Regions from separate parts of the Streptomyces sp. NPDC015171 genome, predicted to be linked through region 2. Evidence: riboswitches for the same ligand, from Rfam matches in the RefSeq annotation. Region 2 holds a riboswitch; the other holds the start of a gene.
What was found. Region 2 has a riboswitch for cobalamin ahead of ACF073_RS38615 (CoA-acylating methylmalonate-semialdehyde dehydrogenase). Riboswitches for the same ligand answer to the same signal wherever they lie in the genome.
Positions count from the first base shown of each region.

Region 1: another riboswitch for cobalamin. It lies ahead of ACF073_RS00920 (ribonucleoside-diphosphate reductase subunit alpha); the one in region 2 lies ahead of ACF073_RS38615 (CoA-acylating methylmalonate-semialdehyde dehydrogenase).

Region 1 covers NZ_JBIBUO010000001.1:191,248-194,707, reverse strand. Annotated here, with positions in the region: gene ACF073_RS00920 (ribonucleoside-diphosphate reductase subunit alpha) at 1-2,235, opposite strand, end outside; cobalamin riboswitch at 2,362-2,502, opposite strand; gene mctP (monocarboxylate uptake permease MctP) at 2,929-3,460, opposite strand, start outside.
Region 2 covers NZ_JBIBUO010000027.1:8,215-11,674, forward strand. Annotated here, with positions in the region: gene ACF073_RS38605 (ABC transporter ATP-binding protein) at 1-406, shown strand, start outside; gene ACF073_RS38610 (ECF transporter S component) at 403-1,215, shown strand; cobalamin riboswitch at 1,295-1,489, shown strand; gene ACF073_RS38615 (CoA-acylating methylmalonate-semialdehyde dehydrogenase) at 1,717-3,240, shown strand; gene ACF073_RS38620 (acyl-CoA dehydrogenase family protein) at 3,248-3,460, shown strand, end outside.

The DNA.
Region 1 (3,460 bases), on a different contig from region 2:
ACGCGAACGCAGGTAGTACGTCGTCTTCAGACCGGACTTCCAGGCGTAGGAGTACATCGAGGAGAGCTTGCCGATGGTCGGCGTCTCCAGGAAGAGGTTCAGGGACTGCGCCTGGTCCAGGAACGGGGTGCGGGCGGCGGCCATGTCGATCAGGCCGCGCTGCGGGATCTCCCACGCCGTGCGGTACAGCGCCCGTACGTCCTCCGGGATCCAGACGAAGTCCTGGACCGAGCCGTTGGAGTCGCGCAGCGCCTCGCGGGTGCGGGCGTCCCAGACGCCCATGTCCTTGAGCTCCTGCACCAGGTAGGAGTTGACCTGGAGGAACTCACCGGACAGCGTCTCGCGCTTGAACAGGTTGGAGACCTGTGGCTCGATGCACTCGTACACACCCGCGATCGAGGCGATGGTGGCCGTCGGCGCGATGGCGAGGAGCAGCGAGTTGCGCATGCCGACCGCCGCGATCCGCTGACGCAGCGCGGCCCAGCGCTCCGGCCAGGTCAGCTCGACGTCGTAGTGGTCGGGGTGCAGGACACCCTTGGCCGTGCGGGTCTTCTCCCAGGCGGGCAGCGGGCCGTTGCGCTCGGCGAGGTCGGCGGAGGCCTCGTACGCGGCGAGCATGATGCGCTCGGCGATCCGCGTCGACAGGGCCTTGGCCTCGGCGGAGTCGAAGGGCAGACGCAGCTTGAAGAAGACGTCCTGCAGGCCCATCGCGCCGAGACCGACCGGGCGCCACTTGGCGTTGGAACGGCCCGCCTGCTCGGTCGGGTAGAAGTTGATGTCGACGACGCGGTCGAGGAAGGTGACGGCCGTGCGGACGGTCTCGTCCAGCCGCTCCCAGTCGATGTCGCCGTTGCTCACGAAGGCGCCGAGGTTGACCGAACCCAGGTTGCAGACCGCGGTCTCGCCGTCGTCCGTGACCTCCAGGATCTCCGTGCAGAGGTTGGAGGAGTGGACGACGTGGCCGGGCTCGGCGGTCTGGTTGGCGGTGCGGTTGGCGGCGTCCTTGAAGGTCATCCAGCCGTTGCCGGTCTGCGCGAGGGTGCGCATCATGCGGCCGTACAGCTCACGGGCCGGCATCGTCTTCTTCGCCAGGCCCGCCGCCTCGGCCTCGCGGTAGGCGGCGTCGAACTCCGCGCCCCACAGGTCGACCAGCTCGGGCACGTCCGCCGGGGAGAACAGCGACCACTGCCCGTCGGTGTTCACGCGGCGCATGAACTCGTCCGGGATCCAGTGCGCGAGGTTCAGGTTGTGGGTGCGGCGGGCGTCCTCACCGGTGTTGTCCCGCAGCTCCAGGAACTCCTCGATGTCGGAGTGCCAGGTCTCCAGGTACACGGCGGCGGCGCCCTTGCGCCGGCCGCCCTGGTTCACCGCGGCCACCGAGGCGTCCAGGGTCTTCAGGAACGGCACGATGCCGTTGGAGTGCCCGTTCGTCCCCCGGATCAGCGAACCGCGCGAGCGGATACGGGAGTACGACAGGCCGATGCCGCCGGCGTGCTTCGACAGCCGGGCGACCTGGTGGTACCGGTCGTAGATGGAGTCCAGCTCGTCCAGGGGCGAGTCCAGCAGGTAGCAGGACGACATCTGGGGGTGCCGGGTGCCGGAGTTGAAAAGAGTGGGGGAGGACGGGAGGTAGTCCAGGCGGCTCATCAGGCCGTAGAGCGCCGCGACCTCGTCCAGGGCCCGGGCCGTGTCGTCCTCGGCCAGACCGCTCGCCACGCGCAGCATGAAGTGCTGGGGCGTCTCGACGACCTTGCGGGTGATCGGGTGGCGCAGCAGGTAGCGGCTGTGCAGGGTGCGCAGGCCGAAGTAGCCGAAGCGGTCGTCGGCCGCACGGTCGACCAGCGCGTCCAGCCGCTCGGCGTGCAGCCGGACGAACTCCGCGGTGCGGTCGGCGACGAGGCCCTCGCGGTGCCCGACCGCGATGGACTCGGTGAAGGACGTCACGCCCTGCGAGGCGGCCTCGTCGCGGATCGCGAGGGTCAGCAGCCGGGCGGCCAGCTTCGAGTAGGCGGGGTCCTCGGAGATCAGACCGGCGGCGGCCTCCGTGGCCAGCTCGCGCAGCTCCGCCTCGTCGGCCCGGGCGGACCGGCCGCGCAGCGCGGCGGCGGCGACTCGTCCTGGGTCGGCGTCGGGCAGATCGACGGTCAACTCGGTCAGGGTCCGCAGCAACGCGGCACCGGGACCGTCGGTCTCCGGCTCGCTGACTGAAGCCGGTTCGGCTGGCGCGATGGTCACGTGGGGCTCTCCCTCGCTCGGCACGGGGGCCTGGCGGAGGGCAGGGGGCAGTCACGAGCGCACACGGCGGTCGCGTCCACCAGCCCACTCCACGAGGCCCGGACGTCGGAACGCACCCAGGCCAGGACGGCCGGGTGGGCTGTCGGCAGGCCTCGGACTGAACAGGCGCGTGGATATGCGCATGTACACCGTTGCGGGACAGTTCCGGAATCACACCGGATTCCCCTGCGACGACAGCGAGGACGAGCATACATCTAGTGCCGGGCTGTCGTGTCACCCCCAGATGTTGTGTCGGCGTGGCTTCATAGGGTCAACTCGCAGGCAGCCGGGGCGAAGACCGGCCGGCCCGGGGAAGGACGCCGGTCCCGCTCCGGCGTGCGAACGGCCCGGGGTGTCCGCCGGCCCGGTGGGCGCTGTGCGCGACCCGCCGGAGAGGACCGTGGGACGGCCTCCGGCGGCCCGCGCGCGCTCGGCACGGGCCCGCTCCGGGCCCCCTGGCTCCGAGGCGCCGGACGCTCTTCCCGAGGCCCGGGAGGCCGCCCTGGAGGTCGCCCGGGCGGTGCTCCCGCCGGGCGCGGCGCACCCGGCGCGGCCGGCCCGCCGGATCAGATGGCCCACGCCGTCGAGTCCGCCGGCGGGGTACGGCAACGGGCCGCCGGATGTCGCTCCGGCGGCCCGTCGAACGGTGCCCGGCTAGTGGCCCGCGCCCGCGGTCGCGGGCGGCAGCTCCACCGCGACGCCCGGGTCGCCGGCGTCGGCCGTGTAGTCCTCCGGCCTGGTCTCGTCGATGCCGTCGGGGGCCTTCAGGGCCTTCAGGACGACCGTGAGGACCACGGAGACCGCGACGTTCAGGACGAACGCCGTCAGGCCGATGTAGCCGATCTCACCGATGCCCGGGATCTCCTTGGAGGAGCCGCCGAAGTGCTTCTGGGTCGGGGAGGCGACCCCGTACGCGGCAGCCGTGCCGTAGACCATGCCGACCGCCCAGCCGGCCAGCAGCGCCCAGCGGTGGAACCAGCGGGTGAACAGGCCGCCGACCAGGGCCGGGAAGGTCTGCAGGATCCAGATGCCGCCCAGCAGCTGGAAGTTGATGGCGACCGTCTTGTCCATGGTGAGGACGAAGACCAGGGCGCCGACCTTCACCAGCAGGGAGACCAGCTTGGAGACCTTGGTCTCCTGCGCGGGCGTGGCGTCCGGCTTGATGAAGTCCTTGTAGATGTTCCGG
Region 2 (3,460 bases):
CGCGCCCGGCATCGGCGACGCCACCCATCCCCGGGACCTGTCGGAGGGGCAGAAACTCGCGCTGGTCCTCGCCGTCCAGCTCTCCGCAGCACCCCGGGTCGTCCTGCTGGACGAACCGACCCGTGGCCTGGACTACCGGGCCAAGACGGCCCTGACCGGCATCGTGGACGCCCTGGCGGCCGAGGGCCGTGCGGTCGTCATCTCCACCCATGACGTCGAGTTCGCCGCCCGCGCCGCCGACCGCGTGGTCGTCATGGCCGAGGGGGACATCGTCGCCGACGGACCGGCCGCCGAAGTCATCGTCTCCTCACCGGTGTTCGCCCCGCAGACCGCGAAGATCCTGGCGCCCCTGCCGTTCGTGACGGTCGCCCAGGTCGCGCGGGCGGTTGCGGAGGACGCGACATGACGGCGGCCATCCGGCTCACCCCGCGCGTCGGTGTCGTCGTCGCGCTGGCCGCCTTCCTCGGCGCGGTCGCCTTCTTCTGGCCGTTCGTGGTGGCGCCCGGCACGTTCGGCTCGAACTACGCGCCGCCGCTGATCTTCGGCGTCCTGCTGGTCCTCGTCCTGTGCGTCGTGCTGTCGGAGATCGCCGAGGGCGGCATCGACTCCAAGGCGCTCGCCATGCTGGGCGTCCTGTCCGCCGTCAACGCGGCCCTGCGACCCCTGGGCGCGGGAACGGCCGGCATCGAGACCGTCTTCTTCGTCCTGGTCCTCGCGGGGCGGGTGTACGGTCCCGGCTTCGGCTTCGTCCTCGGCTGCACCTCGCTGTTCGCCTCCGCGCTCATCACCGGCGGGGTCGGGCCGTGGATGCCGTACCAGATGTTCGGCTGCGCGTTCGTCGGGATGCTCGCCGGGTTCCTGCCCCGTGCCACGGGCCGGCGCGAGGTGCTGCTGCTCGCCGGCTACGGATCGGTCTCCGGCTATCTCTTCGGCTTCCTGCTCAACCTCTCCTTCTGGCCGTTCTCGCTGGACCCGAACAGCTCCATCGCCTACCTGCCCGGCCTGCCCTTCACCGAGCAGTGGCACCGGTACATCGCCTTCGACCTGGCGACGTCGCTGGGCTGGGACACCGGGCGCGCGGTCACCAACTTCGTCTGCGTGCTGCTGGCGGGCCCTGCGGTGCTGACGACGTTCCGCCGTGCGGCGCGCAGGGCCAGGTTCCGGGCGCCCGTGCGCTTCGCGGCACCGCGGCCGGCCGAGTCCGACCCCGGCTGACCGGCCGCCCGGCGCGCGGCGCGCGGCCGGCCGCGACGCTCCCGCGTACGACCGGAAGAAGCGGCCGGGGTGGATTTACTAGGACGTCCAACTATATAGTCGCGAGTGAAGGCCCGCGGTGCAGGGAAGCCGGTGTGATTCCGGCACGGTCCCGCCACTGTGACCGGGGAGTACGCCGTCGAGCAGCACGCCACCGACGAGTGGGATGTCGGGAAGGCGGACGGCGCGCGCTGATCCGGGAGTCAGGATACCGGCCGCGGGATGTTCCGTGTTGTCCACGAGGATGGAGCTGACACGCATGGCACCGGTGCGCATCCACGACCCCGGCGGACCTCGCCCCATACGTCGACGTCCGCACGCGACCCCCGTAGCCGTCGGCTGACGGTCCACGCCGTACGCGTTCTCACGCCACCCCCGCACGCCCGCGCACGCCACCGCGTCCGCGCGTGCCGGACCGGCGTGCCATCCCGGATCACCCTCACCTGACGAGAGCAGGAGCCCATGATCCGTCCGAACGACCCCGCCGGCATCCGCGAGTTGACCCACTTCGTCGGCGGCAAGCACACCCCGGGCACATCGGGGTCCTACGGCGACGTGTACGACCCCAACACCGGTGCGGTCCAGGCCCGCGTGCCGCTCGCGAACCGGGCCGAGACCGAGGCGGCGATCGAGGTCGCGGCGGAGGCCCAGCGCGAGTGGGGCGAGTGGAACCCGCAGCGCCGCGCCCGTGTCCTGCTGCGCTTCCTGCACCTCGTCGAAGAGGAGAAGGACGCACTGGCACGGCTGCTCTCCGCCGAGCACGGCAAGACCATCGCCGACGCCCACGGCGACATCCAGCGCGGCCTGGAGGTCGTGGAGTTCGCGGCCGGCATCCCGCATCTGCTCAAGGGCGAGTTCACCGACAACGCCGGCACCGGCATCGACGTCCACTCGCTGCGCGCGCCCCTCGGTGTCGTCGCCGGCATCACGCCGTTCAACTTCCCCGCGATGATCCCCCTCTGGAAGGCCGCGTCGGCGCTGGCCTGCGGCAACGCATTCATCCTCAAACCCTCCGAGCGCGACCCCTCGGTGCCCCTCAGGCTCGCCGAACTCTTCCTGGAGGCGGGCCTGCCGCCCGGCGTCCTCAACGTCGTCAACGGCGACCGGGAAGCCGTCGACACCCTCCTCCAGGACCCGCGGGTCGCCGCCCTCGGCTTCGTCGGCTCCACGCCCGTCGCCGCGCACGTCTATGCCACCGCCGCCGCCCACGGCAAGCGCGCCCAGTGCTTCGGCGGCGCCAAGAACCACCTGATCGTGATGCCGGACGCCGACCTCGACCAGGCGGTGGACGCCCTGATCGGCGCCGGGTACGGCTCGGCGGGCGAGCGCTGCATGGCCGTCTCGGTCGCCGTCCCCGTCGGCGAGGAGACCGCCGACGCGCTGGTCGCCCGACTGAAGGAACGCATCGCGGGACTGCGCATCGGCCGCAGCGACGACCCCGAGGCCGACTTCGGCCCGCTGGTCGGCCGGGACGCGCTGGACCGGGTCCGCTCCTATGTTGGCCTCGGCGTCGAGGAGGGCGCCGAACTCGTCGTCGACGGACGCGACTTCGTCCTGCCCGGGCACGAGAACGGCTTCTTCGCCGGTGCCTCCCTCTTCGACCGGGTCACCCCGGCGATGCGCATCTACCAGGAGGAGATCTTCGGCCCCGTCCTGTCGGTCGTACGCGCCGCCGACTACGCCGAGGCCCTGCGCCTGCCCAGCGAGCACACCTTCGGCAACGGCGTCGCGATCTTCACCCGTGACGGAGACACCGCCCGCGACTTCACCCGGCGCGTGAACACCGGCATGGTCGGCGTCAACGTACCCATCCCGGTGCCGGTCGCCTACCACACCTTCGGCGGCTGGAAGCGCTCCGGCTTCGGCGACCTGAACCAGCACGGTCCCGACGCCATCCGCTTCTACACCCGCACCAAGACCGTCACCTCCCGCTGGCCGGCCGGTCTGCGGGAGGGCGCCAGCTTCACGATCCCCACGATGGGCTGACCGCCGTATGACCACCACCCTGCTCACCGAGGACCAGCAGGCCCTCGTCGAGACCACCCTCGACTTCGCCCAGGACCACCTCGCGCCGCACGCCCTGGACTGGGACCGCGACAAGCACTTCCCCGTGGACGTGCTGCGCAAGGCGGCCGGGCTCGGCCTCGGCGGTGTCTACGTCCGCGAGGAGTCCGGCGGCTCCGGCCTCAGCCGGACCGACGGCGTG